DNA from 2 places in the Acetivibrio saccincola genome. Region 2 is predicted to be linked to the other one. Evidence: riboswitches for the same ligand, from Rfam matches in the RefSeq annotation. Region 2 holds a riboswitch; the other holds the start of a gene.
The links. Region 2 has a riboswitch for cyclic di-AMP ahead of HVS_RS15600 (cation:proton antiporter). Riboswitches for the same ligand answer to the same signal wherever they lie in the genome.
Positions count from the first base shown of each region.

Region 1: it holds a riboswitch for cyclic di-AMP, as region 2 does, so the genes downstream of both, kamA (lysine 2,3-aminomutase) here and HVS_RS15600 (cation:proton antiporter) in region 2, are expected to answer to the same signal.

Region 1 is NZ_CP025197.1:1,453,324-1,461,102, forward strand. Features, by position in the region: gene aat (leucyl/phenylalanyl-tRNA--protein transferase) at 1-492, opposite strand, end outside; gene clpA (ATP-dependent Clp protease ATP-binding subunit ClpA) at 517-2,805, opposite strand; gene clpS (ATP-dependent Clp protease adapter ClpS) at 2,845-3,144, opposite strand; gene HVS_RS16690 (hypothetical protein) at 3,790-3,927, opposite strand; gene HVS_RS06450 (D-alanyl-D-alanine carboxypeptidase family protein) at 4,226-5,473, shown strand; cyclic di-AMP (ydaO/yuaA leader) riboswitch at 5,705-5,835, shown strand; gene kamA (lysine 2,3-aminomutase) at 5,962-7,239, shown strand; gene ablB (putative beta-lysine N-acetyltransferase) at 7,220-7,779, shown strand, end outside.
Region 2 is NZ_CP025197.1:3,474,290-3,482,068, reverse strand. Features, by position in the region: gene HVS_RS15615 (ketopantoate reductase family protein) at 1-735, opposite strand, end outside; partial or broken gene HVS_RS15610 (glutathione peroxidase) at 964-1,059, shown strand; gene HVS_RS15605 (hypothetical protein) at 1,205-1,537, opposite strand; gene HVS_RS15600 (cation:proton antiporter) at 1,581-2,807, opposite strand; cyclic di-AMP (ydaO/yuaA leader) riboswitch at 3,021-3,152, opposite strand; gene HVS_RS15595 (DUF512 domain-containing protein) at 3,582-4,958, shown strand; gene HVS_RS15590 (epoxyqueuosine reductase QueH) at 5,053-5,679, shown strand; gene HVS_RS15585 (DUF2089 domain-containing protein) at 5,985-6,353, shown strand; gene HVS_RS15580 (DUF4097 family beta strand repeat-containing protein) at 6,399-7,598, shown strand.

The DNA of each region.
Region 1 (7,779 bases), 1.6 Mb from region 2:
TTTTGAGGCATTATCCATCGTGGAAAACATAGACTCTCCAAAAAAACAATTTCCTAAAGATACTCCATAAAGCCCTCCTACAAGGGAGTTTTCATGCCAGACTTCAACGGAGTGGGCAAAACCCAGCTTATGAAGCATAATGTAGCTTTCCATCATTTCGGGGGTAATCCAGGTGTTGTCTGCCCTTAAATTTGCACACATAAAGATTACCTTTTCAAAGGAAGTGTCAAAGGTAATTTTATATAAATTTTTCTTTAAAAACTTTCTCATTGATTTGGAGATTTTTATATCCTTGAGGAAAAGGACAAACCTAGGGTCAGGAGACCACCAAAGTATAGGCTGCCCTTTTGAGTACCAGGGAAAAATACCGTTTGCATAGGCAAGGAGAAGACGTTCAACACTTAAGTCTCCCCCTATAGCTAAAATACCATCTTCGTTTGCAAGAGAAGGATGAGGAAAAACCATTTTATTTGTGAGTTGAAAAATTCTCATTTTTATCATCCCTATGCTTAATTTCTATGCTATTTTGTGAATTTTTATCCGGTTATCAACTACATCTATAAAGGCGGTACCGCCTTTAGACAATTCACCGAATAAAACCTCGTCCACAAAGTATGTTTTAATTTCTTCCTGTACAATTCTTAATATTTCCCTTGCTCCAAAAACAGAAGTTTTTCCTTTTTCAGCAAGCCATTTATAACACTTAGAGGATACCCTGAGTTTGATATTTTTCTCCTTTAGTTTTTCCCTAAATTGATTTATAGCTTTTTTGGCTATAAGAACAGCCATTTTTTCATCAATGTGGTTGAAGACCACTATATCATCTAAGCGGTTGCGGAATTCAGGCGAAAATACCTTTTCTACTTCTTTGGTCATGGCACTTACATCTACGCTTCTCTGGTCAAAACCAATAAGGGTTTTGCCAACATCCCTTGCACCGGCATTGGAAGTCATTATTAGTATTACATTTCTAAAGTCCGCTTTTCTGCCGTTGGTTTCTGTAAGGGTAGCATAGTCCATAATTTGAAGCAGTACGTTAAATATATCCGGATGCGCTTTTTCAATTTCATCTAAAAGAAGTACACAGTGGGGGTTTTTTCTTATTGCCTCAGTTAAAAGCCCGCCTTCCTCATAGCCCACATAACCGGGAGGGGAGCCAATGAGCCTTGCCACTGTATGCTTTTCCTGGTATTCACTCATGTCAAACCTTATAAGAGGTATATTTAAAATTTTAGACAGCTGTTTTGAAAGCTCTGTTTTCCCAACTCCTGTAGGTCCTACAAAGAGGAGGGAGGCTACAGGTTTTTCCCCTTCGTTAAAACCTGCCCTTGATCTTTTAATTGCAGTAGTTACAGCGTTTATGGCATTGTCTTGTCCAAATATCTGGGATTTTAGCTCTTTGTCTAAATTCTTCAGCTTTGTAATTTCATCACGGGAAACAGTTTCTTGAGGTACTCTTGCAATAAAAGATACAGTTCTTTCAATGTCTTTTTCTTTTATTGTTATGGTTTTTTCTTCATCTTCACAGTTAAGCCTGATATAGGCAGCGGTTTCATCTATAACGTCAATTGCCTTATCAGGAAGGAATCTGTCCTGAATGTATTTTGCAGATAGTTCTGCTGCATGTTTTAAAGCCTTGTCTGTGTATTTTACATTGTGAAATTTTTCGTACCGGTCCTTTAATCCCAATAGAATTTTGTAAGTGTCCTCAACAGATGGTTCAGGTACGTCAATTTTTTGGAATCTTCTGGACAGGGCACGGTCTTTTTCAAAATATTTTTTATATTCATCATAGGTGGTAGAGCCTATAAAGCGGAGTTTACCTTCTGTTAAAAAAGGTTTTATTATGTTGGAGGCGTCCATGGCACCATCTGAAACAGAGCCGGCACCTACAATTGTATGAATTTCATCTATATAGACAATGGCTTTTTTCTGTTCTTTTATTTCATTTAATACTTTTTTTATTCTTTCTTCAAAATCACCTCTGTACTTAGTTCCTGCAATCAGGCTTCCCATATCCAGATAGTATATTTTGCAATTTTTCAAGGATTTAGGAACCCTGTCCTCCGCTATCATATTGGCTAAACCTTCGGTAATGGCAGTTTTCCCAACTCCAGGCTCTCCAACATGTATAGGATTGTTTTTTAACCTTCTTGACAAAACCTGAATGGTTCTGTTTATAATATCTTCTCTGCCAATAACAGGGTCTATTTCACCTCTTTTTGCTTTGGCTGTAAGCTCAATGGTGAAATTACTTAAAAATTCGTTTCCTTCAAAATCCTTATCGAAGTCATCTTCATAATCCTCTTCAAACTCATCTTCAAAATCTTCTGTATAAGATTCTATAGTTTGTAGGGATGTATCTTTAGGCTTGGTGGGTACTAAAGATACTCCATGGGATATATATCTTAACAGGTCTAATTTTTTGACACCATTTTTTAAAAGTATATAGCGGGCAAAGGATTCTTCCAGGTTATAAAGGGAAGCTATAATATCGCCAATGTATATAACATCTTTGCCGGAGGATGCACAGTGAAAAGCAGTTGACTGGATTACATTATTTACATCAACAGACTCTATTGGGTCTGAATCCTCTGTAACCGGTATGTGTTCCTTAAAATATGCCAAAAGATCCTTTTTTATATTTTCAATATTTCCTCCACAGCTTTTTATAATGGTTTTAACTTCATCAAAGAAAAGAGAAGCATATAAAATGTGTTCAGGTGTGAAGTACTCGTGTTTTTGCTGTTTTGCCTGGCTGTAACCTGCCATAATTATTCTGTTTGTAGTTTCATCTAATCTCATGAAACTTCACCCTTTCTAAGTGAAATAATGGATTGTTTATTATTCTGGTTCCATAATTATACCTAGTGGAAACTCCCTTTCTTTTGCAAGTTGCTCTACCTGGGATACTTTGGTCTTAGCTATGTCATATGTATAAACGCCTACAATACCTTTTCCGTTTTGATGAACGTTTAGCATAATTTGCGTTGCTTCAAAAGGGTCTTTGTGAAATACCGACATTAATATTTCAACAACAAAATCCATTGTTGTATAATCGTCATTTAAAAGTATTACACGGTATAGTTTTGGTTTTTTAAAATCAGTTGTAGTATCTTCTTTATATACGGTTTTTTTCGCCATAAACTACTCACCTGCAAAAATAAAATGTTGTCAATAAAATTATAACAAATTCCCCTATGAATATACAATAGTTTCTTGAACTTATGAGTTTCACATAAAAAGGATGGTAAAAAAAGAATATAAAAAAACACCCATTTTAAGGGTGTTAACCGGAAAACATCTAAATCTATTACCAAGATGCATAACTTACTATTAATAACCGTTCTCATCAACTAAAACCAATAATAATTTTTTAAAATTTCTGTATTCCTATCTCCCCTAAATCTCTCTTTTCTCCCCTAAACCATATATTTATATATATGCTCTATGTATCTATTATAACTCCCCGATAAAATATTATGTAGCTCCCCTAAATATCTTTTAGACATTCTCCCCAACTTCCGGTAAAATAAGCATTGGTCTTAGTTGACTAAAGTAAGTAAGCATCTTTGGAGGCGAATAGTAAAAAGTAATTTAAACTGTCAAGTTAGCTTGAAATCTTCTGTTATGTTAATTATATAATAGGGGATTAAAAAAATAAATGATAATATATTAATATTTAGACTCACAAAATTATTATTTATTTTGCAAAGCCATAAATCATGGGCTTTTTCTTTTTTTATTTTTAAATAAAACCAGGTGGGGTAAAGTTCCCACCTGGCTTTATTATTTTTTCTTCTTCTTATTTTTTTCTTTATTATTATTTATAGGATTGTAAGATGGATCTTTATTTTCTCCTAATTGATCGTTGGCAAATTCATACATGTCTTTATTTCTGGCTTCTTTGTTTTTCTTTTTAGCCATATAATTCACCTCCAGTTGTATTAATTTTGCCCCAATTTAAAAAAGAAATTCATATTGATAAAAATACCATTAAAGAATATTATTTCTGAAAATAATATATAATAAGTTGTAATAACAGGATTAAAGTAATATAATAATATTTGAGATATTTTTAAATAATAGTACCTGAAATATAATTTATATAATAGTATTTTTGAAATGTATTTGGAATGATATTAGCAGGCATTTGACTATCAGAGTCTATTATTAGAGTTTTATAAAAATCTTAATCTTATGACGGTATAGGATGAGGTAATGTATGAACAACAGAAGGATATTACCAATTTTATATATAACTGTTTTTTTGCTAACAGTCTCTTTGTGTACAAGTTTAATTGGTGCTAATACTAATGAACCAGAAATAGATTCAGTTTCGGCAATTTTGATAGATGCTCACAGGGGACAGATATTATTTGAAAAAAACCCTAAAGAAAAACTTCATATTTCCAGCGCCAACAAAATTATGACGGCTCTCCTTACTATAGAGAAGGAGCCAAGACCTGAAGAGTCTAAAGTAACCATAAGCAGAAGAGCTGTAACGGTTGACGGTGCGGTGTCTAATTTAGAGGTAGGAGAGCAATACAGGGTTGAAGACCTTATATATTCTGTAATGTTAAAATCTGCAAATGACAGCGCTAATGCACTGGCAGAGTATATAGGGGGGAGCATTGAGGATTTTGTAAACCTTATGAATCAAAAGGCAGAAGAACTGGGTATGGAGGATACTGTTTTTGTAAACCCCACAGGTCTTCAGGAGGAGGGACAGTATACCACTGCCTATGATATGGCCAGGCTAATGAGGTATGCATTAAATAACCCGGGCTTTGAACGTGTATTTAAAGCCAGAGCATGGATTTGGGCAGATCAAAATGAGTTTTTGCAAAATGAAAATAAGCTTTTTTGGAGCCGGGATGATGTTGACGGGGGAAGAATTGGCTTTAATGATATAGAGCGCCAGACTTCTATAACTTCAGCTACACAGGAAAATATGAGACTTGTAGCCATTGTACTTGATTCACCTGAGGCAACTCTTGATGAAAATGTGAATAAGCTGTTGGATTATGGTTTTGCCAATTTTAAAAGAAGTATTTTAGTTGAGAAGGAGCAGCGCTTTAGGATGCTGTCTGTTGGGGATGAAGTTGTAGAGTTGATTAGTAAAAGCGATTACTACTATGTCCATCCTATAGGGGTTGACTATGTTAAGGAAGTTGAAACCCATATAGAAGACATTATAGAGCCTCCGCTTACAAAGGAACAGGAAGTTGGGTTTGTAAGATATATTTTAATGGATGATACATTTATTGATGTAAAAATATATCCTAAAGATAATGTATATTCTAATGTAAGCATGCTTTCAAATATAATAAGGAAACTGAAAGAGTATAAGGAACTTACCTTTTTAATTGCGGCACTTATTATTTTAGAAATAATTATAATAATTTATAAGTTAATAAAGGGATTTGTATATGTTTTTTCAAAAATAAAAATGAAATTTAAGAATGGATAAGATATTTATTGTAGTTAACAATGACTATTTTGACTATTTTGAAAAATTGCCGTATAATTTTCATGGGTGAAGAATATTTATTGTCAAGTTTTATCGTTTATATTTTCCACAAGGAAAAATGGACGGGAAAGTCTTCTCCTTGTTAACAAGGAATCTTAAAAAATAAGGATTTATATCAAATATTTCTATGGAAATATTTAAAAAGTAGTATTTTTTGTAACAATTCAATATTTATAATAAGCGCTTAATCATAATTGAACGGGGGAACCATGTTTTGGGGTGAATCTTAACGTATGTTAAGTAGGGTCAGCTCTTTCGATCCGAATCCGTCAGCTAACCTCGTAAGCGTTGAGAGAGATGTGTGGGTGTTTAGAAAGCCACAGGTTTTTCTCTGTGGCTTTTTGTTTTTTTCTCCGGTACAGCATTAAAAATAAAAGGAGAAATATAAAAAAATATAAATTAAGAATACTTAAAAAGGAGGGCATGATATGAAAAACAGCTACAAAAATATGTCTATATGGAAAAATGTCAGTGAGGAACAATGGAATGATTGGAGATGGCAAATTTCTAACAGAATAACAACATTAGAAGAACTTGAACAGGTTATTAATCTTACGGATGAAGAAAGGGAAGGGGTAAAAAAGGCCCTTAAATATTTAAGGATGGCTATTACACCTTATTATGCAACACTCATGGATGTTGATAATTATGATTGTCCAATAAGGAGACAAGGAGTGCCCACTATTTATGAAACGGAGCTTTCCAATTCAGATATGACAGATCCCTTAGAGGAAGGTCTTGACTCACCGTTACCGGGACTTACCCATAGATATCCTGACAGGGTTTTGCTTCTTATTACCGATCAGTGTTCAATGTATTGCAGGCATTGTACAAGAAGGCGTTTTGCAGGGCATGATGACAAAGCAATGCCTTTAAAAAATATAAAAAGGGCAATTGAGTATATTAAAAAACATAAAGAAATACGTGATGTGCTTCTTTCAGGTGGAGATGCATTATGTGTTTCTGACAGCACTTTAGACTATATTTTAGGAAGCATACGTGCAATTAAGCATGTTGAAGTTATCAGAATCGGAACCAGGACCCCTGTTGTAATGCCCCAAAGGATCACAAAAGAACTTTGTGATATAATAAAAAAGCATCATCCGGTTTGGCTTAATACGCATTTTAATCATCCTAATGAAATAACAAAAGAAGCAAAACAGGCATGTGAAATGCTTGTAAATGCCGGTGTGCCTCTGGGGAATCAATCTGTTCTTTTAAAAGGTATAAATGATTGTCCTTATATAATGAAAAAGCTGGTTCATGAATTGGTAAAGATGAGAGTAAGACCTTATTATTTGTACCAATGTGACTTGTCAGAAGGAATTGAACATTTCAGGACATCTGTATCAACAGGAATTGAAATAATAGAAATGTTAAGAGGGCATACGTCCGGTTTTGCCGTACCTACCTTTGTAGTGGATGCACCCGGAGGGGGAGGTAAGATACCTGTAAACCCTCAATATGTTGTTTCCCAGTCTCCGGAAAAAATAATATTGAGAAATTTTGAAGGTGTAATATGTTCATATTCTGAACCAAAAGATAAAACTCATGAGTGTAAAAACTGTGGATTATGTAAAAAATACAGAAATGAAGACAATGTTGGTATAGAACAACTGTATGAGGAAGAGAATATAAGCTTAATACCAAGAAGTAATATAAGATTAAATAGGAGGAAGAGTTTTAATGTATATTCAAAAACTTAATTTTTCAGATAACAGGCATAAGAAACTGGAGGATTGTTTATTATATTTTGATTATTTTAATTCAAGGCTTAAAATATTAAAATATAATGTACTGTCAAATGATTTGACAGATGAGATATTGAGGCATGCAAAAAGAGAAAATTTAGGGAAAGTAATTATAAACTGCAGGGAAGAAGATTTGGACGTTCTAAAAAAAGCAGGTTTTGTAGTAGAAGGTGTTATAAATGGTTTCTTTAGAGGCAAAGATGCCCAATGCGTATCGTTTTTTATAGATAAGGAAAGGGCACAGGCAAAAAGAGTAGAGGAAAAAGATAAAATTCTGAAAATGTGTATGGATAAAATCCCGATATCTCAGCCGGAGGAACTAAAGGAAGGATATCAATTAATAGATTGCGGTGAAAAAGAAATACCACAAATGATTGAGATATTTAAAGATATTTTTAAAACATACCCGTCGCCTGTTTTTGATGCAAATTACTTAAAAAAAATGATAAAAGAGAAAATGTTGTTTAAAGCTATATTAAAAAATGGTAAAATAAT
Region 2 (7,779 bases):
TTCATCCACCAGGTTTTTAGGTAAATTGTGTCCGTAAATATTTGCTAAGTCTATAACCTCGTTCATTATATTTTTTACAAGTTTTAAAGATTCACTGTTATTTATAATAACATCGGTGGTAACTCCCCCGCCTATTACGGATACCGGATTAAAGGGAGCATTCCAGATGAGTTTTTTCCATCTTGCAGTTACTATGTTTTCATCTATTATACATGGGACATCTGACGCATTAAACATTTCTTGAAGTTTTTCAACTTTTTCTGACTTTCCTTTTGGATATTTACCTATGACAATACGGCCGTATTCTTGATGATTAATTTGTCCCGGACCTGTTTTTGATACACCGATAAAAGCAAGACAGCTTATAATTTCATTTTCAGGGAAAGCCTTTGCGACAGGCTCTTCAATATCAATGCCATTTTGGATTAAAACTATAGCAGTATTTTTTCCAACTTTAGGACGTATTATTTCTTCTACATTTATACCTGGAATAACTTTAGTTGAAACAATTATATAATCAGGTGTTTTTGAGTAGTTGTCAACTTTTTGTACAACTTCGTCCGGTTTAAAAACAAAGTCACCATTTATACTTTTTATTTTTATTCCATTTTCTTTTAAGTATTCATAATCAGACCTTACAAGGGCACTTACATTTGCCCCTGCCACAGAAAGTTTTCCGCCGTAAAAGCTTCCAACTGCACCAGTTCCCACTACTAATATATTTGCCGGCTTCATACACTTCTCCTTCTGTTTATTTTATTAAATATTTATTACTTATTTGTTTTTTAGTTTTTTGATTTTGTCACTTTTATAATAACAAAAAGTATGTATTGCAACAAGTTATTGTTTAAAATTATTTTTAATTGGTATGAATAATAAAAAGGTGCTGCTTAAAAATTTTTACATGTCGGATTTAACAGAGTCAGGCATCAAATATGTAAAAATAAAATAAGGAGGGCAATTATGAGCATATATGATTTTAAGGTAGAAAGAGTTGATGGAAGCAAGATTTCACTAGGAGAATACAGAGGGAAGGTTTTACTTATAGTTAATACGGCAAACTCCTATAAAAATTAGTGTAATTAGTGTTTTATAATGTGTAATAAAAAAACAGACAGTGTACTTAAATAAAAATACTAAAATTAAAACGTCTTATAACCATCGGAGCTATAAGACGTTTTTTACAGCACAAAAAACACATTTATTACTCCTCTATTCCCATAGGGTATATTTTTGCAATAGGGATGCTAAACATAAAACCCACGCCGGGTCTTGGAGCATGCCCTATAATGTTTTGGACAACAGATACAGCCTCATCTAAAAGCTCTTCCTTTTCTATTACGGTAAAGATGGTTTTGTTGTACGGCCGGCTGTCTTGCATAAATTTTTTCAAATGCCCGTATAGAAAAGAATGCTCTTTGCTGCTTTTGACAATGATATTTGCCATACCCTGGCTGTCTAAAACTGTTGCACCGCTTAAACCAATATCAACGAATCCCGCCAGGATATCGTCTAAATAATCTAATTCATTTAACACTATAAAAAGTACGTGAATGATACTCACCTTCCCTTGTACGGATTTAGTAAGCTATTTTTGGATTTTCGTTGTTTTTACTGGCTAAATCCCTTCTTTTCTTTCCACCGTCAATTTCTCCTGCTTTTTGCAGGGCAATCTTTGCAAAAACCGGTCCTAATAATTCGTACACAAGTATGCTAAACATGATAATTGTTGTAATATCTGTTGCATATTGCGGCAGCTGCTGTCTTACCAATACTGAAAGCCCTATTGCCACCCCTCCCTGTGGAAGCAAGGAAAGACCTAAGTACTTTCTTACTGCAGGATCAGCTTTAACTGATTTTGCTCCAACCCAGGAACCCAGCATTTTACCTGCAGCCCTGGCAAAGATATACGCCACCCCCATCAAACCAACCTTAGTAAGTATGCTTATATCCAGACTTGCTCCGGCTAAAGTGAAAAACAGCACATAAATTGGTGATGCAAAGTCGTCCACTGAGTCAAAAACCCGCTGGGGCTTGTGGGCTAAATTTACCAATGTTGTTCCCATCATAATACAGGTAAGCAAAGGTGAAAGATTGAGATAGTGTGCCAGACCTGCAGCAATTCCAATGGCTGCTAAAGATGTTACCTGCATTTCGTCCCTGCCCTTAGCTTTTTTAGTAATTAGGGACAATAAAATACCCAGTACCAGTCCTAACAGGAGAGAGCCTCCTATTTCTATAAAAGGACCGCTGAACATTTTAAATAAAGAAGTTTGCTGGTTCCCTACAGATAATTTGGCTAATGACATTGCAATTCCGAAGGAAACAATTCCAAATACGTCATCTAATGCTACTACAGGCAAAATGGTTTTTGTAAGTGGTCCTTTTGCATTATACTGCCTTATTATCAGTAAGGTTGCTGCTGGTGCTGTAGATGCTGACATAGCTGCAATTACAGCGCTAAATGCAAAGGACTGGTTAAACAAAAAGTACATAATGGAAAATACTATAGCTACAGCTCCTACAACTTCTGCAAAGGTTATAATTGCTATGGACTTTCCCAGCTTTGACATTTCTTTTATGGTAAACTCGTTGCCAATGCTAAATGCTATTATACCCAGGGCAAACTCACTAATAATTGTAAAGGAATTAATATCTCCACTGCTTAAATAGTTAAAAAAGGATGGTCCTAAAAGCAGTCCTGCCACCAGGTATCCTGATACATTAGGAAGTTTAAAGTGACTGGTTATTTTACCCCCTATTGCACCAGCTAATAAAACAATACAAATTTTTAAAATTAACTCCAACTTAACTCCTCCACATCATAAATATTATAAATTATGATGGTGGCGCTTTTCATTTTAGCTATTTTTAATCAAAATATAAGAGTAAAACTCACCTTCCCTTCTTTTATGTATTGGCTTAAACAAAGGTCCAAAGGCGTTTTTCCCTTGGGCCTTTGTTTAATGCCAAACAGTTAAAATGAAAAAAGCGCATCACCCTACTCAAAAATGAGTTTGTCATACGCTTGGTTACATCCTATGGGGTTAGCTGACGGGTTAGGACCACCAAGCAGCCCTTCTTAAAAAATTAAGATTCACCCCTGAAAATTGGTTCCCCCATTACCAAAAGGTATTCGGATTTTCTATATTTAGAATAACATTTTATTGCTTTAAAGTCAAATAACTGTGGTTTTATTCCGAACCATGATGAGCAGGGAGGAATGAAAATCTGTAGCTTAATCATTTACAGAATTTTTAAATTTTCTTTTTGAATATTGAGGATATAGGAATTTAAATCCCACTGGGATTTAAAAATTTAATGCATGCTAGACCAAAGAGAACATGTAAGGCTTTCCCGGAAGGTATTCCTGACGTAATATTTGATAATTTGTTTATTCATACAAAGCATTATGAGGGCGATCAAGGAATACTGTATGAACCAAGAGAAGAGAGGTGCAATAGGTGATGCCCTTTTACAAAAAACTTGCCATCGGCAAAATGCTGAGTTATTATATTTTTAAAAGAAAATACGGTAAGCTGATATATTTAGCCAAAATAACCATTGATATTGAAAGGAACATAAAGTTGAAAAAAAACAAATATCAAGGCCATGTTATTAAAAAAGTACACATAAATTCAATTGCTGATGAAATGGATATCAATGTGGGGGATATTCTTTTGACAATAAACGGTCGGGAGATAGAGGATGTATTTGACTACAGGTACCTTATTACAAATGAATATATAGAGGTTCTAATTAAAAAGCAAAACGGCGAAGAGTGGATTTTAGAAATTGAAAAAGACTATGAAGAGGATTTGGGTATTGAGTTTGAAAGCGGCCTTATGAGCGCCTGCCGTTCATGCCGCAACAAGTGTATTTTCTGCTTTATTGACCAGATGCCCCCCGGCATGCGTGAGACATTATATTTCAAAGATGATGATTCCAGGTTGTCATTTTTACAGGGAAACTACATTACCCTCACCAACATGAGCCAGAAAGATGTTGACAGGATAGTTAAGTTCCGTTTGGCGCCAATTAACATTTCAATACACACCACAAACCCTGAATTGCGATCTAAAATGCTGAACAACCGGTTTGCAGGGGAGAAGCTGAAATATCTTGAAACCTTTTATAAAGCAGGCATTGAAATGAACGGTCAGATAGTGCTTTGTAAAAATGTTAATGACGGGGAGGAACTTAAGCGTTCCATTGATGATTTATCTAAGTTTTTGCCTTATTTAAAAAGTGTGTCGGTTGTTCCTGCAGGTGTTACAAAGTACAGGGACGGGCTTTTTAAACTTGAAATGTTTAACAGGCAGGATGCAGACAGGGTTATTGATATGATTGAAAGCCGGCAGCAGGAATTTTATAATAAATATGGACTGCATTTTATACATGCCAGTGATGAGTGGTATATTATGGCGGAGCGTGATTTTCCGGAAGAAAACAGGTATGATGGCTATCTTCAAATTGAAAACGGCGTTGGGATGATGAGAAGTTTTATAAACGAGTTTTATAAAGCCCTGCACAATATTAAGCGCCGTAAGGATTATAACAGCCTTTCAAATAATATAAAGAATAAGTTAACAATAGCTACCGGAAAGCTGGCTTATGCTGCAATAAATGATTTTGCAAAAAAAATAACCGAGGCATTTCCCCACATAGAGATTAACGTAGTTTGCATACGGAATGATTTTTTTGGGGAAACCATAACGGTGTCCGGCTTAATTACAGGAAAGGATTTAATTAAGCAAATAAAAGAAAGGCTGGATAAAGGGGAAGAATTGGGAAAAACGCTAATGATACCTTCAAATATGCTCCGGGTGGGGGAAGATGTTTTTTTGGATGATGTAACGATTTCCCAGGTGGAAAAAGCTTTAGGGATGAAGGTTGTTCCTGTGGACTCAGACGGCAAGAAATTTTTAGATGCCGTAAGTAAACAAGGGCAAATGTAAAGGATAATAAAAGCGTAAAGAATAATAAACATATAAATATAAAAACACAATAAAAACAATAAGTATGCTTAAGCTTTGGAAAAGAGGAAGAAAAATGAACAAAATTAATTATCACAAACTGATGACTGCAGAAATAGAGAACATAAAAAACAAAGGGTACTGGCCTAAATTGGTGCTCCACAGCTGCTGTGCTCCATGCAGTACACATGTTTTAAATGTACTTAGTGAAACTTTTGATATGGAGATATTATATTTTAACCCCAATATATACCCGGAAGAAGAGTATTACAAGAGATTACAGGAGCAAATTAATCTCATACCTAAAATGGGACTTGATGTAAAAGTTGCAGAAACAGGTTATGAAAGCCACTTATTTTATGAAAAAGTCAAAGGACTGGAAAATTTAGGCGAAAGAAGTGAGCGGTGCAAACAGTGTATTGCACTGAGACTGGAAAAAACAGCTGTGTATGCCGCTGAAAACAAGTTTGGTTATTTTACCTCGACCCTGTCAATAAGTCCTTTAAAAAATGCTGATATGATTAATGAAATTGGACAAACACTGCAAGACAAATATAATGTCAAATTTTTAGCAGCTGATTTTAAAAAGAATAATGGTTTTAAAAATTCCATTGATTTATCAAAAAAATACAACTTGTACCGGCAAGATTATTGCGGCTGTGTTTTTTCAAAAAAAGAAAGAGAGTCAAAAACCTCTTTCTAAAATCATACCTTTTATCATGCCTTTTTCTAATGTCATATCTAAAATTTTTAAATGTGATAAATGCCATATATAATTTTTCACTTCATTTTAGTGTGTTTTTTTGCACTTCGATTTAATTTTTACTTCAATTATTTTAAAAAAAATTTACCGGTTTACTTTGAAAAAAGGCTGCATTGAAAAATAAAATTAATAAAATTAACTTAAAAATTAAAAATATTTAATGCCCAATTGACAAATATTAAATAATATATTATTATAATAAATATAATGAAAGAAAGACGTGAATAAATATGAGGAGTGATTATATGAACAGGGAAGTGTTGGGCAAATGTCCTGTATGCGGCGGTGACACTTCAATAACTAAAATCAGGTGCTCTAAATGTAAAACCACCATTGAAGGAGATTTTGGTTTGTGTAAGTTTTGCAGGCTTACTCCTGAGCAAAAAGAATTTATCGATGTATTTATCAGGTGCAGGGGGAATATAAAAGAAATAGAGAAAGAATTGGGAATTTCATATCCTACAGTTAAAAATAAAATTGAAGATGTGGTAATGGCTTTAGGACATAAAGTTGATGATAAAGTATATGAGTCAATAGACAGAAAAGAAATTTTGGACAGATTGAATAATGGAGAGATATCTGTTGATGAAGCTCTTGAATTGTTGAAACAATAATTGTTTATTCTGATGGTAAAAACCAAAAAAAGGAGGATACTGATTATGCCATTTAGTGAGGAAAAGATGTATATACTTAAAATGCTGGAAGAAGGAAAGATCACCAGCGAAGAAGCAGCAAGGCTTCTTGAAGCTATAGGTCCGGATTCAAAGAGTACTGAATATGATTTTCTTAAGAAAAAAGATAAAAAGGTTAATTTTAACGAAGAAATTACAAAAGTTAAAGATAAGTTAAATGACTGGAAGAATGAATTTAAAAAGACCTATAAACAAAAGGATTTTGACAAAGCTGTTGAAGAGTTTGCATCTAAAATGGAGAAGGTTGGAAAAGGCGTAGCGTATGCTACCATGGGAGTTGCAGATAAAATAGTAGACTTTGTGGGAAGTGTTGTAAATATAAATGCATTTGATATTTTCGGAAATTACAAAGCTGTGACTAAAACCTTTGAAATAGAAAATGTAAATGAAGATATGGAAATTGAAGTTGAAGGGTTGAATGGACATATTCTGGTTAAAAAGCATATGGATAATAACATAAAAATAAGAACTGTAATAAAAAGCCCTCAGGACAATGCTGATGAAATTTTAAATTTTTCCCAAAGCGACAATTTGGTATCCGCAAAATACAATAAGATAGGTAATATAAGTGTTTCCCATGAAATATTTTTGCCGGTTATAAAATTTAAAAAATTGAGTCTCACAACCAAGAACGGAAAGATATATGTTGAAGATGTACAGGCAGGAGATTTTAAAACAGCTACAAGCAGCAGCAGTATAGACCTTATGGGTGTTACAAGTGACAAACTGAGTGTTTCAAATAAAAACGGTAAAATACAATTTGGGTACATTATAGGAAAGGACATAGATATTAATACCGACAACTCAGTTATAGAGATAAAACACATAAAAACTGAAAATCTCAATGCTTCAACCAGAAACGGCAGGATATTGGTTGAGAATATTCACCACTATGAAGGCTCTTCAATTATAAACATGAATTTAAACACCCAAAATTCAGGAATAAAAGTCAATATGAATGATATGGACACTAGGGGATATAAAGTTAAAGCGCATGCTACAAATGGGGAAATTAATCTTTTAATACCGGAGATGGTGTATAAAAATATAAGCAAGCAGATGAAAAATAATTTTGTTGAAGCAGAAAGTAATGGATATGAGAGCTTTGGCAATAAAGTGAATATTATAGCAGAAGCCCAAAATGGATACATTGAAATCATAAAATAAATTCAAATTATAAAAAATGCTTGTAAAATGAATATGTGTATAATGTAAATACAGTGCAATAAATCCATTGAGGCAGCGGGGTAAGATGGATGAAATTTATTTAAAGTCCCTGGAGAACTATCTTCAGGGGTTTTTATTTACACCGACCATTAATTCCCAATCAAATAACAATGCTAGTATA